4 regions of the Thermosinus thermophiluss DSM 23256 genome follow, and region 1 is predicted to be linked to each of the others. Evidence: riboswitches for the same ligand, from Rfam matches in the RefSeq annotation. Region 1 holds a riboswitch; each other region holds the start of a gene.
The links. Region 1 has a riboswitch for S-adenosylmethionine ahead of metK (methionine adenosyltransferase). Riboswitches for the same ligand answer to the same signal wherever they lie in the genome.
Positions count from the first base shown of each region.

Region 2: it holds a riboswitch for S-adenosylmethionine, as region 1 does, so the genes downstream of both, BLQ99_RS07825 (vitamin B12 dependent-methionine synthase activation domain-containing protein) here and metK (methionine adenosyltransferase) in region 1, are expected to answer to the same signal.
Region 3: it holds a riboswitch for S-adenosylmethionine, as region 1 does, so the genes downstream of both, BLQ99_RS06195 (methionine ABC transporter ATP-binding protein) here and metK (methionine adenosyltransferase) in region 1, are expected to answer to the same signal.
Region 4: it holds a riboswitch for S-adenosylmethionine, as region 1 does, so the genes downstream of both, BLQ99_RS05790 (homocysteine synthase) here and metK (methionine adenosyltransferase) in region 1, are expected to answer to the same signal.

Region 1 covers NZ_FNBU01000009.1:73,213-78,503, forward strand. Annotated here, with positions in the region: gene remA (extracellular matrix/biofilm regulator RemA) at 1-39, shown strand, start outside; gene gmk (guanylate kinase) at 61-690, shown strand; gene rpoZ (DNA-directed RNA polymerase subunit omega) at 705-911, shown strand; gene coaBC (bifunctional phosphopantothenoylcysteine decarboxylase/phosphopantothenate--cysteine ligase CoaBC) at 921-2,123, shown strand; SAM riboswitch class I at 2,175-2,276, shown strand; gene metK (methionine adenosyltransferase) at 2,333-3,523, shown strand; gene BLQ99_RS07100 (heavy-metal-associated domain-containing protein) at 3,588-3,815, shown strand; gene priA (primosomal protein N') at 4,058-5,291, shown strand, end outside.
Region 2 covers NZ_FNBU01000010.1:96,808-102,098, forward strand. Annotated here, with positions in the region: gene BLQ99_RS07810 (ParA family protein) at 1-499, opposite strand, end outside; gene BLQ99_RS07820 (IS110 family RNA-guided transposase) at 938-2,239, shown strand; SAM riboswitch class I at 2,508-2,610, shown strand; gene BLQ99_RS07825 (vitamin B12 dependent-methionine synthase activation domain-containing protein) at 2,693-3,346, shown strand; gene BLQ99_RS07830 (homocysteine S-methyltransferase family protein) at 3,361-5,291, shown strand, end outside.
Region 3 covers NZ_FNBU01000008.1:4,728-10,018, forward strand. Annotated here, with positions in the region: gene BLQ99_RS06185 (MetQ/NlpA family ABC transporter substrate-binding protein) at 1-626, opposite strand, end outside; gene BLQ99_RS06190 (methionine ABC transporter permease) at 652-1,305, opposite strand; gene BLQ99_RS06195 (methionine ABC transporter ATP-binding protein) at 1,274-2,332, opposite strand; SAM riboswitch class I at 2,415-2,529, opposite strand; gene BLQ99_RS06200 (YerC/YecD family TrpR-related protein) at 2,709-3,047, shown strand; gene hisZ (ATP phosphoribosyltransferase regulatory subunit) at 3,034-4,221, shown strand; gene BLQ99_RS06210 (HDIG domain-containing metalloprotein) at 4,224-4,751, shown strand; gene BLQ99_RS06215 (D-2-hydroxyacid dehydrogenase) at 4,748-5,291, opposite strand, start outside.
Region 4 covers NZ_FNBU01000007.1:46,765-52,055, forward strand. Annotated here, with positions in the region: gene metX (homoserine O-acetyltransferase MetX) at 43-1,203, opposite strand; gene BLQ99_RS05790 (homocysteine synthase) at 1,257-2,549, opposite strand; SAM riboswitch class I at 2,626-2,728, opposite strand; tRNA gene BLQ99_RS05795 (tRNA-Arg) at 3,162-3,236, opposite strand; gene BLQ99_RS05800 (zinc ribbon domain-containing protein) at 3,335-3,727, opposite strand; gene BLQ99_RS05805 (MFS transporter) at 4,076-5,291, opposite strand, start outside.

The sequences.
Region 1 (5,291 bases):
TTGGCCAGCAAGGATACAAGCGATGATACGGCGGAATAGACACTGAAAGGAGACTCGCAAATGGCGCAGCAAGGGATCTTAATTGTGCTTTCCGGGCCGTCCGGGACAGGTAAAGGGACGATTTGCCGGGAATTGCTGCGTAATGATCCTAATTTATATTACTCAATCTCAGCCACCACCCGCTCACCCCGTACCGGGGAGGTGAACGGGGTTAACTATTGGTTTGTATCTCGCGAAAAATTTCAAGCCATGATTGAAAACGATGAGCTGCTTGAATGGGCCGAAGTGTACGGGAACTTTTATGGAACACCGCGGCAATATGTAATGGATTTACTAAATGGTGGCAAGGATGTTTTGTTGGAGATCGATATCCAGGGCGCGTTGCAGATTAAAAAGAAGTTTCCCCAGGGGGTATTCATATATATCTTGCCGCCCTCTTTGGACGAACTGGCGGATCGCATTCATAAACGAGGGACTGACAGTGCTGAAGCGATTAAACAACGGTTAAGCTGTGTAACGAGTGAATTAAGCTGCGCTTATAACTACCATTATTTGGTTGTGAACGACGAAGTGGAGCGTGCAGTACACAAAATAGCCGCAATTATTACGGCGGAAAAATGCCGGGTGGAGCGCAACAATGGCTTGATTGACAGCATTTGTCAAACTTCACGGAACGTACTAAAACTTTAAAGGAGGGAGTCTGGTTGATTCGTCCATCCTTAGACGTTTTAATTGATAAAGTTGACAGTAAATATACATTAGTCGTTCTTGCAGCAAAGCGGGCCCGGGAAATTATGAATGGTGAGCCTCCGCTTGTGGAAAGCAAATCGAATAAACCCGTTACCATAGCCTTGGAAGAGGTTGCCCAAGGCAAAATTACTTATGAACGTACCAAGACAGGTATTAAGTAGGAGGCCACCGTGATGAAGGGCAAAAATATTGTCCTGGGCGTTAGCGGCGGCATTGCCGCTTATAAAAGTGTGGAAATAGTCAGCCGTTTGCGGAAAGCCGGGAGTTCTGTTCATGTTATTATGACCAAGTCGGCTACTGAATTTGTTACACCCCTTACTTTTCGGGAGATAAGCGGTAATCCGGTAGTTGTTGATATGTGGGAAGAACCGAAAAACTGGAATGTTCAGCATATTGCATTGGCCACTTTGGCCGATTTATTTTTAATAGCCCCTGCAACTGCCAACATTATTGGCAAAATTGCCAACGGTATTGCCGATGATATGCTTTCAACGACTGTGATGGCTACCAAAGCGCCGATAGTACTGGCGCCAGCCATGAATAGCAATATGTATCTAAATCCTATTGTCCAGCAAAATTTGCAAAAACTGGCTGGATTGGGCTATCACATTATTGAACCCGCAACAGGCATGCTGGCCTGCGGGGTGGAAGGTCCCGGACGTTTGCCCGAGCCGGAGATAATTGTTGCCAAAGTGGATGAACTGCTCCGGCCGCACGGTGTACTGGCCGGAAAGCGAATTTTGGTTACTGCCGGCGGTACGCGGGAACCGCTCGATCCAGTGCGTTATTTAGGCAACCGGTCGAGTGGCAAAATGGGCTATGCAATCGCCGAAGCAGCGGCGCTCCGCGGCGCGGAGGTTATTCTCGTCTCCGGCTCCACCGGATTAAACCCGCCACGGGGTGTTTTAGTAAAAATGGTGGAAACAGCGGAAGAGATGCGGCAGGCCGTGTTGGCCGAATATGCTGCCTGTGATGTAGTGATTAAGGCGGCGGCTGTGGCCGATTATCGGCCTAAAGAAATAGCTGAGCATAAAATCAAAAAAACCGGGGAGACGCTTACTCTTGTTTTGGAAAAAAACCCGGATATTTTACGGGAGTTGGGAGCGTTGAAGCGCCACCAGATCCTGGTGGGGTTCGCCGCTGAAACGCAGGACTTGCTTGGTAATGCCCAGGAAAAGTTGGCCAAGAAAAATCTTGATATGATAGTAGCTAATGATGTTACGCTCCCGGGTGCGGGTTTTAACGCCGACACTAATATTGTTAAGCTTATTTACCGTGATGGTAGTGTTGAAGAACTAGAACAAATGCCAAAAAAGCGTGTTGCGGAAATTGTTCTTGACAGAATTTGCGATTTATTGACAAAAAGAGGTTGATTTTTTTCTTGTTTTACTTTAAAATTGCTTTGGTGAAAATTACATATACTATACTCATCAAGAGTTGGTGGAGGGACTGGCCCGATGAAACCGCGGCAACCATTTGGCAAGTCCAAAACGGTGCCAATTCCGGCGCATGGCGCGAGATGGGGAGTATACGACCAAAGCCTCCCTTATGGGAGTTTTTTTATTGATTAGGAGGTGCACAAATGGAAAAAAAACGGGTATTATTTACTTCGGAATCGGTTACCGAAGGGCATCCGGACAAAATTGCCGATCAAATTTCTGACAGTATTCTCGACGCAATCCTTGCCCAAGACCCCATGGCCCGTGTCGCTTGTGAAACTTTAGTAACAACCGGCCTTGTCCACGTGGTAGGAGAAATTACAACGTCTTGCTATGTCGATATTCCGAAGATTGTGCGGGAGACCATCAAAGAGATTGGGTATACCCGTGCAAAATTCGGTTTTGACGGTGATACCTGTGGTGTGATGACATCAATTGACGAGCAGTCGCCGGATATCGCGATGGGCGTAAATAAAGCGCTGGAAGCTAAACGCGGCGAGATGGATGAATTCGAGGCAATCGGTGCCGGTGACCAAGGCATGATGTTCGGCTATGCAACTAATGAGACCCCCGAATTCATGCCATTGCCTATTGCCTTAGCTCACCGTTTGGCCCGCCGGCTGGCCGAAGTTCGTAAAAACGGTGAACTTGCTTACCTGCGTCCTGATGGAAAAACCCAGGTGACAGTAGAGTATATGGATGGCAAGCCGGTTCGTGTGGATACCATTGTCGTTTCGGCTCAACACAGCCCTGACGTGGATCTTGCCACCATTGAAAAAGATATCATCGCCAAAGTTATTACTCCCGTTGTCCCCGGAGATATGCTAGATGCTCAAACCAAATATTATATTAATCCTACCGGCCGTTTTGTCGTTGGTGGGCCGCAGGGAGATGCCGGCCTGACTGGGCGCAAAATTATTGTCGATACCTATGGCGGCATGGCCCGTCACGGCGGCGGCGCTTTTTCCGGCAAAGACCCCACTAAAGTCGACCGGTCAGCAGCTTATGCCGCTCGCTATGTGGCCAAAAATGTTGTAGCCGCCGGCTTGGCCGATAAGTGTGAAATTCAGTTAGCCTACGCAATCGGTATTGCCCGCCCGGTATCGATTATGGTTGAGACTTTTGGTACCGCTAAAATTCCCGAAAGCCGCATTGTCGAACTTATTCAAAAGCATTTTGACCTCCGTCCGGCCGGTATCATCAAAAGCCTGAACTTACGTCGTCCTATCTACCGCCAGACAGCAGCTTACGGACATTTTGGCCGAACGGATATTGACCTTCCGTGGGAGCGAACCGATAAAGCGGAAATTTTACGGCGGGAAGCAAATCTTTAATTTTAACCGCTGGTACTGGCAATACTAACATCATAGAGATAAGCCAAAGGGGGTTAGTATTGCAGTGCCTGTTTCAAAAACAATCAAGAAGTCGGTATATTCGATTGGCGGTCTTAAGGGTGATCATTGCCGTGACCGCATTGAGCACACCTTAAGCCATCTTGACGGGATTACCGATGTCGATGTTAATCTAAATACCAGACAAGTTACGGTTGAGTATGACGCTAATATAATCGCCAGCGGCTATATTGAAGAAACTTTGCAGACGCTCGGATATTCCATCCGCAGGTAGGCTATTTATTATGCGGTACCGTTTTACGCCGCTGGGAAAGCGTCGCTTGAAACGTTTTTTTAAACGTCAGCCTATGGATACGTGTTTTGAGTTAGATGAGTTCCTGGCCGGTTATGAACAAAATGATGACCGGTAGCAGGTATTTCCGGCCTAAGCTAGAATTATCTAGATTATACCGAACAGCGAAGTAAGATGTACTGTTTGCTGCAAACAGTACTCTTCTTTTTTATGAGGTGAAGAAAATGGGGCGCATTGCGGAAGTGGCCATCAATATTCCGGTACGGACTATCGCTGCCACCTTTTCTTATCTGGTTCCGCCGGAATTGGCGTTTGTCGGCAGGGGATGGCGTGTGCGGGTGCCTTTTGGCCAACGCGAGGCCGAAGGCTTTGTTGTTGCCGTCAAAGAGCAGGCCGAGGCAGAAGGGTTAAAGCCCTTATTGAGCGTGTTGGACAATGAGCCATGGTTTGATGAAAATATGCTGCAAACGGCCGAGTGGATGAGCAATTACTATTTGTGTCCGCTCGCCGAAGCTTTGCGCCTGTTTGTGCCCGGAAGAGGAGAATTAAAAAGTCATACCGCATATCGTTTGAACGAAAAAGAGAGCGAACCAGAATTTTTCTTTCCTCGCCAAATTTCAGACGAAATGCGCGAGGTGCTTAATCATTTACGTGTAAAGGGCCTGACTACCCAAAAACAACTTGTTACAGAATTTGGCCCGAGCGTGTTAAATGTTCTCCGTAAATTGGAGCGGTTGAATTTGGTCGAACGGGCAGCAACGAGTACATCGAAGTTCCGACCGCGGTTTGAGCAGCGGCTGATGCTTGCAGTAAGCCGTCAAGAAGCCGCGAAAGCTCTTGACCGCCTAACAGGCAAACCAGCGCAACAGCGGCTGCTGGCAGTCCTACTGGAAGAGTCAGAACTAACACCAACTTGCCTAAAACAGCACCGGATCAGTGCGGATACAGTTAAACGTCTTATTGCAGCCGGCTTAGTCCGCAGTGAACGGCGGCGGGTGATGCGAAATAGTTATGCACAATTGTATCGCGGGACGCCGCCGCAGGGAGCTCGATTTGCATTGACGAACGAGCAGCGCCAGGCCGTTGCCCAAATCATAGCAGCTATTGCTTCAAGAGAGTATAAGTCTTTTCTTATTCATGGCGTAACCGGGAGCGGCAAAACGCAAGTATATATTGAGGCAGCAGCGGCGGCAAGACAGCAGGGTCGGCAGGTTATTATGATGGTGCCGGAAATTGCCCTGACAGGCCAGACCGTTTCCCGGTTTAAAGAGCGGTTTGGGGAAGACGTAGTCGTGGTTCACAGCCGCCTGTCAGCAGGCGAGCGTCACGATGCCTGGCAACGAATCCGGTCCGGCGAAGCGGGTATAGTGATTGGCGCTCGCTCTGCCGTGTTTGCCCCTTGTGCAAAAATTGGCCTTATTATATTGGACGAAGAACACGAGTTTACATATAAACAGG
Region 2 (5,291 bases), on a different contig from region 1:
AGTTGATCGTATTCATCAGTTGGGTCAATCCTTCTAAAGCGTAAAACTCGCATTGGATGGGAATGATAACTGAATTGGCCGCCGTTAAGGAGTTAATGGTCAGTAACCCCAGCGACGGCGGACAATCAATGATTATATAGTCATATTTATATTTCACTTTATCAAGGGCCCGCTTCAGCTTCGTCTCCCGCGACATAACCGATACCAGTTCAATTTCGGCGCCGGCCAGTTGGATGGTAGCCGGCAGCAGCACTAGATTAGGGATTTCGGTCGGCAGCAGCAGGGTTTCGACCGGGACATCGTTGATCAGGGCGTCATAGACGCAGTGCTTAATGCTGGCCTTATTGACCCCGAGCCCGCTGGTCGAATTACCCTGCGGGTCGATATCGACGAGCATCACCTTTTTCCCCAGCTCGGCCAGGCAGGCGCTCAAATTTACCGACGTGGTCGTCTTGCCGACACCGCCCTTTTGGTTGGCAATGGCAATAATTTTGCCCAATTTTTTCACCCCAGAGCATACAAAATAGCATCCAAAATTCTCCTTTCATTTCAACGCTCTTTTCTTAATATCCTGCAAAAATTTATTCGGAAACCGATAAAATGTAGTTTACATAATTAAATAATTTCGCCACGGCTCCGCTCCCCCTTGACACCGCTTGGGAAAATATTCTATGATGAAAAAAACCGCAAAGATAATCATGCCAATAAATTGGCACCACAAAGGCATGAAAACGGATAGTCTGCGGCGAATATTTAGCTTGCGGCTGGGCGACAAAAGGACGTTGCGCACTAGCGCTTTGAGCCTGACGCAAAGATTGTCCTCAATCATTTGGTGCATCACTAACTGTCACCTCCTATTGGAGAGTACGCAGGGTAGAATACATCCCTAGAGATGATTGCACCAGTCGCAAAATAAGGCCGCAGAAGGAGAATTAGAATGAGTAATAATGTCCAGGTAGTTTATGAGCGGTGTTGCGGGTTAGACATTCACAAACGTAAAATTGAAGCCTGTGCCTTGGTAAATGAAAAAATGCGACGCAACAGTTTCGGCACTACGTCAGAACAGCTGCATAAACTTGCCGATTGGCTTAAAAAACATGAAGTGGAAATTGTAGCAATGGAAAGCACCGGTGTCTACTGGAAACCGGTTATCAATGTTCTGGAAGCCGAAGGAATAAAAGCGATAATAGTCAATGCCCAACACATTAAAAATGTACCTGGACGAAAAACCGATGTTAAGGATGCCGAGTGGATAGCTTCGCTTCTTCGCCATGGACTACTAAAACCAAGCTTCATTCCCGAGCGTAGGCAACGGGAAATGCGCGAAATCACGAGGTTACGCACAGCAAAAATTCAGGAACGTGCCCGAGAAATTCAGAGGCTGCAAAAATTCTTGGAAGGCTGCAACATAAAATTATCATCAGTGGTAAGCGATATAAACGGCGTAACGGCTAAAGAAATCATCAAAGCAATTGCTGCCGGTGTAAACGACCCGAAAAAACTGGCTGAATTATCCCGTGGCCGGTTGAGTGCTTCCCAGGAAGAACTTGAAACTGCCCTAGACGGAATAGTAAGCCCTGATATTCGCACTCTAATCCAGATCCAACTTGAAGCTATTGAAGCCTTAGATAAACAAATAGCATCACTAGACTTGATGATGGAGCGAATAGAACGAGAAGACGAAAATTTTAAGGAAGCCCTGGAGCTAATAGATACAATCCCTGGAATAGGGAAACGGATTGCCCAAGTAATATTGGCAGAAATAGGACTTGACATGAGCCGGTTTCCAAGCGACAAGCATATAGCCGCATGGTCCGGACTAGCTCCAGGGAATAACGAAAGTGCCGGAAAGCGAAGATCTGGGAAAGCTAAACCGGGCAATCCGCAACTTAGGTCGCAACTAGTTCAGGCAGCACATACTATAGCGCGGATGAAAAACTGTTATTTATCATCCTTATACCATCGAATAGCAGCCAGAAGAGGTAAGAAACGAGCTGCGGTAGCAGTAGCGCATGCAATCATTGTAGCCATATATCACATGCTGATTCGCAAGGAACCATATAAGGACCTTGGGGAAAACTATTTGTCGGAACAAATGCGTCGTAGCAAAATAAAAAGTTTAGTAAACCTTGTCAAAAACATAAAGAAACTGGACGACGATGTTCAATTCATTATTAGCGACCAAAGTATTCGGATAATAATTGGCGAAGAGGTTAAAGAGTTCTCAATGACAGGGTGATACACTAGAAAATCAGCTTTCTTTTGTACACCAGGCCTGTCAAAAAATAGATTTGTACAGGCTTAGTTTACTATTGCCTAAAATTGGGGTATGTCAGCTCTGTTGGCACACATCGTTTTCAGGGTAGGGCGCAAAGAACGCAAAGGGTATATCGGGCGCGACGCGTGCCGCGCCAAAAAATACTTAGCGCAACTTCGCGCTCTTCGCGAACTTTGCGGTTAAAAACTTATACTTTCTGATATAGTTAAAAACTATCATAACGTGAATACTCTTATCCAGAGCGGTCGAGGGACTGGCCCGATGACACCCGGCAACCGGCATTGCGCTTGGTGCTAATTCCTGCAGAATCTTATGGTTCTGAAAGATAAGAGGAAAGGACTGCGACCGGGCGCCCCCTTTCCTCTTGGAAAGGGGGTTTTTGGTACGCCTGTATATAACGCTCAGTTAACCAAAGTGGATATTAATGAAACACGGCGGTATGCCGGCCTGGCCCGGGCGGCCCGCTTTCCCGACGCTCTGCTCCGCCAGGCCTGCCTTGACGCTCAGGTCCTGGCCGTGCCGCGCGGGATCTGGCAGGTATATCCCTATTCACCGGCCGACGGCGTCATTCTCGCGCCTACTCCCCTTAGGCTTAGCGGCGCCAATATTGCCAACCACCTGGCCGGATCCGTACAAGTAGCCGTCTTGGCCGTCACCATCGGTGAAGCCATCGAAGCGGAAATCTCCCGCCGCTTTCGCCAAGGCGACGCGGCCGCGGCGCTGCTTCTGGATGCCGCCGGCACCACGGCGGTGGAAGCAGCGGCTGACCAGGTCAACGCGCTGATTAACCGGGAAGCGGCCCATCAGGGAATGACCGCGACCAAGCGGTACAGTCCCGGCTACGGCGATTGGGACATCACCGTGCAGCAGCACGTCGTGGCCCTCGCCGGCGGCGGCGCGATTGGCATTACGGTAACCGCTTCGTCCATGCTGATCCCGCGCAAATCGGTGACGGCCGTTATCGGCCTTAAACCCGGCAAACCAAACGGGCAGCCGACCTGCGCCGGCAATGTCTGCCTTACCTGCGGCCAGCCCAATTGTTTGGCCCGGCGTACATCATCACAGTGAAAGGATGAGCCACGATGATTTATCTTTTTGACGGCGCGATGGGCACGATGCTGCAGCAGGCCGGACTGACGCCGGGACAATGTCCCGAAGCCTGGAACTGCGAGCGGCCGGAGGTGGTAACCGCCATCCACCGCCGCTATGTTGAAAGCGGCGCCGCCATCATTGAAACCAACACCTTTGGCGCCAACCGCGTTAAACTATCCCATTACGGCCTGGCCCGCGACGTTGCCCGCCTCAATACCGCCGCCGTTCGCGCGGCCCGCGCGGCCGCCGGGCCCCACACCAAAATCGCCGGTTCCGTCGGCCCGACCGGCAAATTCATCGCCCCTCTCGGCGAACTCTCCTTTGACGAGGCCTGCGATGTCTTCGCCGAGCAGATTGCCGCTTTGGACGCCGCCGGCGTCGACTATATAATCATCGAAACCATTATCGACCTTCAGGAAATGCGCGCCGCGCTGCTGGCCGCCAAACAGACCACCCGCAAACCGGTCATCTGCCAGCTCTCGTTTGGTGCCGACGGCCGTACGGTCACCGGCACCGACCCGGCCACCGCCGCCATCGTGCTGGAAGCCATGGGCGCCGATATCATCGGCGCCAACTGTTCGCTCGGTCCGGCCCAACTGGTGCCGGTGGTGGAAGCCCTCGCCGCCCACACCAGCCGACCCGTTAGCGTCCAGCCCAATGCCGGCATGCCTGAACTGGTTGACGGGAAAACGCACTTTCCCATGGGTCCGGCGGAACTGGCTGCCTGGGCGCCACGCCTGATTGCGGCCGGCGCTAGCTATATCGGCGGCTGCTGCGGCACCACGCCTGAGCATATCAGGGCCATGGCTGAGGCCATCCGTCACCTGGGCGGCAGCGGTACTTCCGTCCGGACCGTAAGACAAGGCGTCGCCCTCACCAGCCGCAGCCGCACCGTTTGGCTGGGGCCGGGCCACCCGCCGGTTATTATTGGCGAACGCATCAACCCCAGCGGGCGCAAAGCCTTGGCCGCCGAAATCCGCTCCGGCAGTTTTCTGACCGTCAAGAAAGACGCCCTCGCCCAGGTGCAGGCCGGCGCCACCGTCCTGGATGTAAATATGGGCGTGCCCGGCATTGACCAGGCAGCGACCATGGGGCGGGCGGTACAGGAGCTGTCCATGCTGGTCGACGTTCCCCTGTCCATCGACACTACCGACCCGGCTGCCCTGGAGGCCGGGCTGAAAGCCTTCCCCGGCCGGGCGCTGGTCAATTCCGTGAGCGCCGAACCGGAACGGCTGGAAACATTCCTGCCACTGGCAAAAAAATACGGCGCCGCCGTCCTGTGCCTCCCCGTCGCTCCCGGCGGCGTACCCGCTACGGCCAACGAGCGGCTGGCCGTGGCCAAACAAATTGTTGAGGCGGCGCTCAAGGCCGGCCTGCGCCCCCAGGATTTACTCCTTGACGCCCTGGTTCTCACCGTCGCCGCCGAGGGACAGGCCGCCCGGGAAACACTGGCAACCTTGCGCTTGTATCGGGAGCATTTCGCCTATCCGGCCGTCATCGGCCTGAGCAATATTTCCTACGGTCTGCCGCGCCGCGACCTGATGAATGCCGCCTTCTGCGCCATGGCCCTGGCGGCCGGACTCGACGCGCCCATCCTTAACCCTTATGACCCGCTGATGCAGGACATGCTTGCCGCCGCAGGCGCCCTGCTGGGTTATGACGCAAACGGCAAAAGCTACAGCGAACGCTACGGGCGCGCGGCGGCGCCTTCACCGGCGGACCCGGCAGCGGAAGAAACAGGCGATAAGCTCGACCAAATCCGCCAGATGGTCATCCGCGGCGAAAAAGAAGCTGTCACGGCCGCGGTCCAGGCCGCCCTGCAGGCGGGCTATTCGCCCTTGGACATTACCGACCGGGCGCTGACGGCGGCCATGAACGAAGTGGGCGAAGCCTTTGGCGCCGGCCGCTGCTTTTTGCCCCA
Region 3 (5,291 bases), on a different contig from region 1:
TCCAGTGCATAGTTGGTATTGATTACGGCCAAAGTGACATCATCAAGGGCCCGGGGCAGCTGCGGCGCTTCGAGCTCACGGATTTTCACGTTCTTCGGGTTGGCGACAATATCTTTGACGGTGGCGTTGACGCCAACGCCGTCTTTGAGCCCGATCACGCCGGCCTTAGCCAGCAGGGCGAGCGCGCGCCCGCCGTTGGTCGGGTCATTAGGGATGGCAACCACGGCGTCGGTAGGAACGTCATTTAAGTTTTTGATTTTTTTGGAGTAAATGCCCATGGGTTCGATGTGGACGGCAGCGGTGTAAGTGAGCTGAAGGTTGCGCTCGGCGGCAAACTTATTGAGGTAGGGAATATGTTGGAAGAAGTTGGCGTCCAGTTCTTTTTCCGCTACGGCCAGGTTAGGACGGACGTAATCGCTCATTTCCACGATCTGAAGGTCAATGCCCTCTTTTTCCAGAGCCGGTTTAATTACCCGCAGAATTTCGGCGTGGGGAACGGCCGTGGCGCCTACTTTCAGTACCTTTTTATCACTGGCGGTAGCCGGAGCCTGGGTTTTGCCGCCGCAGCCGGCGACGACGGCGGTAAGGGCCAAAATTAAGGCGAGCAATAGGGCGATACGTTTCATGAATGAATTCCTCCTTGTTAATCGTTTATTTTTTGTTCAAACGGCGGGCAAGCCAGTCGCCGCACGACTGGACAAGCTGTACCTGAGCAATAAGGATAATGACGGTTGCGAGCATGATGTCGGCCCGGAAGCGCTGATAGCCGTAGCGGATGGCCAGGTCCCCCAGCCCGCCGCCGCCGATAGCGCCGGCCATGGCCGAATAACCAATCAGGCTGATTACAGTGATCGTCAGGCCAAGCACAATCGAGGGCAGCGCTTCGGGGATGAGTACTTTGGCGATAATTTGCAGCGGGGAAGCGCCCATAGCTTGGGCGGCCTCGATGACGCCGTAGTCGACTTCTTTGAGTGCCGATTCGACGATGCGGCCGACAAAGGGGATAGCGGCAATGCTCAGCGGCACAATGGCCGCATCGGTGCCGATGGATGTCCCGACAATGAGACGGGTCAGGGGAATGATGGCGACCATGAGAATAATGAACGGAGTCGAGCGGGTAGCATTGACGATTGCGCCCAAAACGCGGTTGACAGCGAGGTTTTCCAAAACATGGCCCTTGTCAGTCGTTACCAGGATGACGCCGAGGGGGACGCCAAACAGGGCGGCGATAAAGGCCGACACACCCACCATATAAGTAGTTTCCCATAACGACTCAGCCAACAGCACGAGCATTTCTTGCGACATAACCAATCACCTCTATTCCTAAATCTCGCGCCCGCAAGTAGTTGAGGGCGTTCTGGATGCCGGCCTGGTCGCCGGACAGTTCGACAATCAAGGTACCGAAAGGAGTGTGCTTGATGTGGTCGATATTGCCGTAAAGGATGCTGGTGTCAACATTAAACCGGCGGATCATGCCGGCAATTATGGGTTCTTCGGCCGTACGGCCAATGAAGGACAGGCGCAGAATAAGATTGGAGTCCGGCAGCGGTGTGGGCGAAAAGACGGTATTGGCAAAGAATTCGGGCAGGTCATGGTTGACAATGGTGCGGATGAATTCGCGCGTTGTTGCCGTCTGGGGACGGGTGAAGACGTCGAGTACCGGGCCTTCTTCAATAATGACGCCGTTTTCGATGACGGCCACGCGGTCGCAGATTTCTTTAATAACCTGCATTTCGTGAGTGATTAGCACAATGGTCAGCTGCAGTTTTTGATTGATGTCAAAGAGCAGTTTCAAAATGGATTGTGTAGTCTGCGGGTCAAGGGCGGAAGTGGCTTCGTCGCATAAGAGCACTTTTGGCCGGCTGGCTAAGGCGCGGGCAATACCGACCCGCTGTTTTTGACCGCCGCTGAGCTGGGACGGATACTGGTCCCGTTTATCGGCAAGCCCCACCAGTTCAAGGAGCGGCAAAACAGCCTGTGCAATTTCCGTTTTGCTTTTGCCGGCCAACTCAAGCGGGAAGGCTACATTTTCATAGACGGTGCGGGAAGACAGCAGGTTAAAGTGCTGAAAAATCATGCCGATTTTTTTGCGTCGCTCGCGCAAGTTTTTTTCGGACATCGTCGTTAGTTCTTCACCGTCGACCACTACCGAGCCGCGGGTTGGCCGCTCCAGCATATTGATGCACCGGATTAACGTACTCTTGCCGGCGCCGCTTTTACCAATGACACCGAAAATTTCACCGCGGCGCACTTCCAGGTTTATGCCTTTAAGAGCATGGACCGCTCCGTTAGTGCCGGGATAGACCTTTTCAATGCCGGTCAGTTTAATCATTTTTCTTCTCTCTCCTTTCCTGGGCATAAAGAAAACCTCTTCGCAGACGAAGAGGTTTTTGTTCTGTAAACAGAAACTCCCCCCCTCATCTGTCAGAACCTATCCGTTCTGCAGGAATTGGCACCGTTTCGCATCCGAAGGTGCGATGGTTGCCGCGGCGTCATCGGGCCAGTCCCTCAGCCAGCTCTTGATGAAAGAGTGTTTCGATATGCCGTTGTTGAGTTACATGCTATCATGTATAGCAATGTCTGTCAAGAAAAAATTAAAATTGCATTTTCATAAATTAAAGAATAAAAGACGTAAAGGCAGGAAAGAAATGAGAGAGGGCGAATAGTATGCTCAGAATGGTAATGCGTGCACGGGAGGAGTGTGGATTATGCCCGTTAACCCTAAGCTAAAAGAGCCTTTAACCGACCAATTGTTCCGGGCCATTTTACTGCTCGCCAATGAGGAGGAATGTTATCAGTTTTTTGAAGATATCTGTACCATCAGCGAGATAAAAGCCATGGCACAACGCCTGGAGGTGGCGCGGATGCTGAAGGCCGGTCATATCTACGACGACATTGTCGAGCGCACCGGGGCCAGCACGGCCACGATCAGCCGGGTCAAGCGCTGCTTGCACTATGGCGCTGACGGCTACAAAATCATTCTCGCCCGGTTGGAAGAGCAGGAAGAGCGTTTGCGGCAGGAGGATGCAGGCCATGAACCAAAATGAGTTTGTACCGCAAATTCCGTACGGGACACGGGATTTTTTACCCCGCGATGCGAAAAAAAAGCGCTTGGTGGAAAGCGCCCTTGCCGGCCTATTTACCCGGTGGGGTTATGACGAGGTAATTACGCCTACATTTGAGTATCTGGACATTTTATCGGTCGGTGCCGACCAAGAAATAGTTCAGCATATGTTCAAATTTCTCGATAAAAATAACCGGCTATTAGCGCTCCGGCCGGATATGACTACGCCTATTGCCCGGGTAGCGGCTACCCGGCTCCGCGAACAGCCGGTACCGCTGCGGCTGTTTTATTTGACTAACGTTTTCCGGTACGAGCAGGCCCAAGCCGGTCGACAATGCGAATTCTACCAGGCCGGTATAGAACTGCTGGGCACGGCGGGGCCTGCCGCCGATGCCGAGGTCGTAGCGCTGGCGGCCACGGCCATGCGGGAGGCAGGGCTGACCGTCTTTCAGATCAGCCTCGGTCAGGTGGAATTTATTAACGGTCTAATGAATGAATGCGAATTACCGCCGGCCGAGCGCCAGCGGATTAAAAATTGCCTGGTGCAGCGCGATCTAGTCGGCCTGGACGAGGCTCTGGCGACGAGCTCCTTATCGCCGGCCGGGCAGGCGCTTTTTAAGCGTATTCCGCTGCTCCACGGGCGGGAAAATATGCTTGATGCGGCCTATGGCATGGTGAGCAACGATATGAGCCGCCGCGCCCTCGATAACCTGGCGGAGATTTACCGGCTCCTTGAGTATTACGGCGTAAGCGGGCATGTCTCTTTTGATTTGGGAATAATCCGGAATTTTGACTATTATACGGGGGCTGTTTTTGAAGGCTATACGCCGGGCCTAGGCTTCCCCCTTTGCGGCGGCGGGCGTTACGATGGCATGGCAGGCGCTTTTGGGAAGGAATATCCGGCTACCGGTTTTGCTCTCGGCATCGAGCGCCTTATGCTGGCCCTTGAGCGGCAGGGTCTGACCCTGGACGGCGACGTTAAGGACGTCTATATTGGCTGGGCGCCGGGGCGGCTGAATGAGGCGATTGCGCTGACTGGCGAGCTCCGCGCGGCAGGGCGTATCGTCGGTCTTGGACTTCAGCCGCAGGATAAGGCGGCGGCCGAAGCCTGCCGTCAAGCCATGGGCTATGCTAAACTCATTTATATTGGTGGTTGAAAATGCACAAACGGGTACGGCAATTTTTCGCCGCGGTGACAGCCCGCATCAGTGAACAGGACAGGAGGTTTGTTAATCAGCACTTAACCAAAGCCGAGCAACAACTGTTTTGGCAGATGAGCGTGCCAGACCAGCGGCATGCGCTTAACGTGGCATATACGGCGGCCAAACTCGCGGCACAGCGTCCGGCGGCAAATTGGGAAACCGCGGTTAAAAGCGCGCTGCTCCATGACGTGGGACGGAGGCGGGGCGATATGAGCGTGACCGACAAGGTCTTGGCCGTCCTGGCCCATAAACTGGCGCCCCGGTGGGCGCGACAATGGGCAAAAGAAGGGCGTGGCGGAATTATTGCCAATCTCCGCCACGCCCTGTATATATATTTTAATCATGCCGAACGCAGCGCCCGTTTGCTCGAAACCGTCGGCACCCAGCGGGCGGTGGTTGATGCTGTCCGCAAACACCATAGCGCTCCGGCGCCAGGCGATACGCCGGAGCTAAATATATTGCGGGAAGCGGATGACAAGCATTAATAGCCCTTCTGCTTATCGACGACGTTGAACATTTCGCCGCCTTGGCAGAAACGGGCCAGGTTGTCGGCGAACAGTTTTACCGCCCGGTCGAGGTAGTAGGGGGACAAAGCGGCCAGGTGGGGAGTAATGATAACATTAGGCATATCCCACAGGGGGCTGTTTTCCGGCAATGGTTCGTGCTCGAAAACATCAAGGCCGGCGCCTTGAATGAGACCCTGCTCGAGAGCGGTAACGAGATCGGCTTCGCGCACCACCGTTCCGCGGGCGATATTTATGAAATAGGCCGTGCGTTTCATGGCTTCAAAATGCTCCAGCCGGAAATACTCCCGCGTTTCTTCCGTCTGCGGCAAGGCGACAACGACAAAATCGGACTGGGCCAGCATGTCGACAAGCCGGTCCGGGGTATAGAGCTTATCGACAAAAATTTCCGTTGTCATCTCGCGTTTGGTGGCGAGAACATTCATTCCCAATCCCTTGGCCTTTTTGGCAATTTCCCGGCCGATGCTGCCGAGACCGACAATACCGATTGTTTTTTCATGC
Region 4 (5,291 bases), on a different contig from region 1:
ATTAATCGAGCAGTTTAAAGCAATTCTATAATTTTTAGGAATTTAAAACTCGGGAACCAGCCGGGCGCCAAAATAGGCCAGACTTGATGCCCGGAAAAAAGACTGTGCCCAGGGCAAGCGGACCGGCGGCGCTATCGTATTGATAAAGTCCGACAAAACTGGGCTTAACGCGTCAAAATCAATCAAAAACCCGTCATGTCCATGGGGACTGTCAATCTGGGCATACCGCGCAGCCTTGCCGAGGCGGCGTAGGACTTCAACCAGCTCCTGTTGCTGATAAGCCGGATACAAAATGTCGGAACTTACCCCTACGATTAAGACACGAGCTTCAATCCTGGCCAGGGCTGCCTCATAAGACGCATAACCGGCACCAAGGTCATGAAGGTCAAGGGCTCTTAGCAAATAAAGGTAGGAGTTGGCGTCAAACCGGCGTACCAGGCTAATCCCCTGGTAGTCAAGGTAGTTTTCCACTTCGAACTGACCGCCGCGCATTCTCCTGCCAAACTTAGCGGCCATTGACGGCTCGCTTTGGTAGGTAATCATTCCCAGGGCGCGGGCGATCGACAGGCCGATTTGCGGGCCGGCGCCACCATAATAATCACCCTGCCGCCAGGCCGGGTCGAGCATCACCGCTTCCCTCGCCACTTTATTGTAGGCTATGGACTGGGCGGAAGAATAACCGGGAGCCGCAATGGCTATTATACCATCCATAAATCCGGGATAAGTGACCCCCCATTCCAAAGCCTGCATCCCGCCCATGGATCCTCCGATTACCAAGGCCAGCCGGTAAATGTCAAGTTGCTCTAACAGCCGTTTCTGGACATGGACCATGTCCCGTATGGTAATGGCGGGAAACCGCATGCCGTACGGCCGCCCGGTCGCCGGGTCCGGCGAGGACGGCCCCGTCGTTCCCCGGCATCCACCCAGAACATTGGAACAAATAACGAAGAAACGGTTGGTGTCTATCGGCCGTCCCGGTCCTACCAATGCGTCCCACCAACCTTTTTCGTCCTTGTCGTCGTGGGCCGCCACATGGCTGTCGCCAGTCAGGGCGTGGGCCACCAAAATTACGTTGTCCCGGTTGGGCGATAGTGTCCCGTAAGTTTCATAAGCCACGGTAACATCGGTTAGTGTTCCACCCATGGTCAGTACGAGAGGATTGTCCGGGTCAGCCACTTTCGCATACTTAAGAAATGGACGCAAAACACCATCCACCTCCTACCGCCAACTATAAGGATAGAGCAAACTCTCCCCATCTAAAGCGCTTGGACCGCCGCCAGGGCCTGCTCAAGGTCGTAAATTATGTCGCTTACATCTTCAATTCCTATGGAAAGACGGATCATGTCATCCGGCACTCCCGCACTGGCGCGCTGCTCTGATGTAAGCTGCGAATGAGTGGTGCTGGCGGGATGAATAACCAGTGATTTGGCATCGCCAACGTTAGCGAGCAAGGAAAGCAACTTAAGGCTGTCAATAAACTTTTTGCCGGCCGCAAGACCGCCTTTTATGCCGAACGTCAGGATGGCTCCCGCACCCTTTGCCAGGTACTTTTGCGCCAAGTCATGCTGCGGGTGGCTAGGAAGACCGGGATAGTTGACCCACGCTACCTGATCATGTGCGGCAAGGTATTCTGCCACAGTCTGGGCATTCTCACTGTGACGGGCCATCCGTAAGTGCAGCGTTTCCAGTCCCTGAAGCAGCAGAAAACTGTTAAAAGGGCTGATGCAGGCGCCAAGGTCGCGTAAAACTTGCACCCGCAGGCGAATAATAAAGGCCATGGGGCCAAACTCCTGAGAATAGCGCAAGTTATGATAACTGGGATCAGGCTCATTCAATAACGGAAAGTTGCCTGCGGCCCAGTTAAACTTACCGCCGTCGACGACGATACCGCCCATCGTCGTACCATGACCGCCGATAAATTTCGTTGCCGAATGGACTACGATATCGGCACCGAAATCGAAAGGCCGGCATAAATAAGGAGTGGCAAAAGTATTATCGATAATCAGCGGTATGGTATTCTCATGGGCTATAGCGGCGACTTTTTCAATATCCAGTACCCCAAGCCCGGGATTGCCGATAATTTCCCCATAGACAGCTTTAGTCCTTGGTGTGATGGCTTTCCGGAAATTTTCCGGGTCGCTAGGGTCTACCAATTTAACAGTTATACCCAGCCTGGGCAGAGTATACAGAAAAAGGTTATACGTTCCGCCGTAAAGAGCGGAGGAACTAACAATTTCGTCGCCGGCTTTAGCAATGTTCAAAATAGTGGCAGCGATCGCCGCATGACCGGAGGCGAAAGCCAGCGCGCCCACCCCGCCTTCCAACGCGGCCATACGCTTTTCCAATACGTCGGTTGTAGGGTTCATTATCCGCGTATAAATATTGCCCGTTTCTTTCAAGGCAAACAAAGCGGCGGCGTGATCACTGTCGCGGAAATTGTAAGAAGTCGACTGATAGATAGGCACAGCCCGGGCCCCGGTGGCGGGATCGGGAGTCTGGCCGCCATGAACGGCCAAAGTGGCAATTTTCAGGTTGTCTGGCAAATGCATTTCCTTCTTCTCCTTTCACCGGCATACAAAAACCCCCTTTCCAGAGGAAAGGGGGTTTTGTACACGCGCACCTTTCCTCTCATCTTCCAGGATTTCTCCTGCTGGAATTAGCACCACTGCTTATAAAAGCCGGTTGCCGGGCGTCATCGGGCCAGTCCCTCGACCACTCTGGATAAGAGGTGTATGCCTTATATTTTTGTAATTGAGCAGATTATAGGATATATTGAAACAAATGTCAATAGCCGGATTATTAAAATGTGATTATCTTGTGATATGTCACCTTGTAGATTATCTTGATAAAATGTCACTATGAACAACGAGGTGCGTTATCTAATGTCGGAAAAAAGCTTCCTGGCGCTGATGCGGATTGGCCGCTGCTTTTAGCTACTGCCGGAGTCCAGTCATTAATTCAAACCGAAAGAAAACGTTCTCCTGCCACTTCCTATGTAATTTGCAAGCAACCTTTTTGTATTTATTTGCAATGTACACACATATACATGCAATACAATTAGTTAACCAATGGATTATCGAAAGTAATGAAAAGAAGCTGAATGCCTAGAAAAACAAAATACTGGGTTGGAATGCCTTCCAACCCAGTATTTATGCGCTTTCTGGTGCGCCCGGCAGGAATCGAACCTGCGCACCCGGCTCCGGAGGCCGGCGCTCTATCCCCTGAGCTACGGGCGCATGGTGTTGTGTTCAGCGACAGAAATGATTATATCATAAATAACCGGTATTGTCTAATGTTTTTTTGTAACTTTTTTGTGTAAACTTTTGGGAGTAGATTACTTAGGCGCAGCCGGAGTCTGACAATAGGGGCAAGTGCGCCATTCACGGCTGAGTTCACGGCCGCATGCCTCACACTTGGGCTTTAGTGTATAACTGCAGTAAGGACAAACCTTATAATCTTCCTTGACCTTGGCGCCGCACATCGGACAATGGATCTGGTCGTTTACCGGTGTAGCCTCCACATCAATGACCGGCTCTTGGCGCTTGGTAGTTTTCATGACTTGCCTTCGGCCAATGAGCAGGTATAACGGGAGGAAGACAATAAGCATAGCCAGCGTTCCCAGGGACCACAACAAGGCCGTGCCTAATTCATGACCGCGGCTTCTGGCGTCGTTATACACCCAATAAGCAGCAATAAAACCAATGATAAACGAAATAGTCGTAATCACCCAAACGGCTCCTTTCGGAGTATATACATTAATATTATAACATTTCCAGTCAAGCAAAATCAATAAACAAGGCCCAATAGAAAAGCCACGTCCAGCGACGCGGCCAGCAGCTAGCGTTGTTTTAGTGCAGGCTCATAACGGCCAGGGTTAGCACCAAGGCGGTGCCGATACTGTAAATCAGCAAACTCCCCACATCTTTGAGCGTAACATTCATGTTTTGCACCACCCTCTCACGTCGTTTGTGGTTTCATTTTATCAGAATTTAAAGATAATTTCAAGTAAAAAAATTTGGGACTTATCCCTAATTTTATTACTTGTTCTTAATAACAGATGCAAATTCTGACGTTTTTAACCACTAATTTCATCAAGCGATTTTCGGCGCGTTTCTTCGCCCAACACTAAAACAATAGTGGCAATAAACAGCATGGTAGCCGTGAACATCGTGAACACTCCGGCGAAAGCGGCGCCTCCTCCCAGCATATAACCGACAATGGTGGGTGCCAGGATACCGCCAAACCGGCCCACGGCCGCCGCCCAGCCCGAGCCAAACGCGCGAATGCGGGTTGGATAAAGCTCCGGCGTATAAGTATATACTACTCCCCATGCGCCCAAATTGAAGAAAGACATCAGGCTCCCCCACACAATGAGCGCCCAGGGAGTATTGGCATAACCAAAACCAAAAGCGGCGGCGGCGCTGGCCGCCAAATACAACGCCAGTGTCGCCTTGCGGCCGATACGATCCACCAAATAAGCGGCGCTGAAATAGCCTGGCAGCTGGGCCAGGGTCATTATCAGCACATACTCAAAACTTTTGATAATGGTAAATCCCTGGGCCGTCATCAGCGATGGCAGCCAGGTAAAAATGCCATAATATGAGTAAACAATACCGAACCACAGCAGCCAAAGCATGGCAGTACGCCGTAAGAAGGGCGGCGCCCACAGTTCGGCAAACATTACTTGCCGAACCGTCTGCGCTTTCGGCGCCGTCGGGGCAAAGGCCGTTGTCACGCCGGCCGCCGCTTCAAGGCCACTGACGATGGCATGAGCTTCGTCCAGCCGTCCCTTGTCCAGGAGATACCGCACCGATTCCGGCACGGCCAAACGGATAACAAAAACATACAAGGCGGGCAAGGCACCGATGAAAAATGCAGCCTGCCAACCGTAAAAGGGAATAAACAGATAAGCAATCAGCGCCGCCGCCAGCCACCCCAGTCCCCAGAAACTTTCCAGCAAAACGATGAACTTACCCCGCGCCGCCGGCGGCGAGTATTCGGTCATCAGCGTCGCCGCCACCGGCAATTCGCCGCCCAGACCAAAACCAACCAAAAAACGAAAAACCAGCAGCGATGTAAAATCCCAGGCCAGACCGCACAGCCCGGTGGCAATGCTATAAATTAGCAGTGTCACGGCAAAAACTTTTTTGCGGCCGTACCGGTCGGCGGCAAAGCCGGATAGCACTGCCCCTACGGCCATCCCAACCAGCCCGGCGCTCCCGATATAACCCATCTGGGCCGGCGACAACCCCCAGGCCTTAGCGAGCGCCGGCAAAACAAAAGCGATAAGA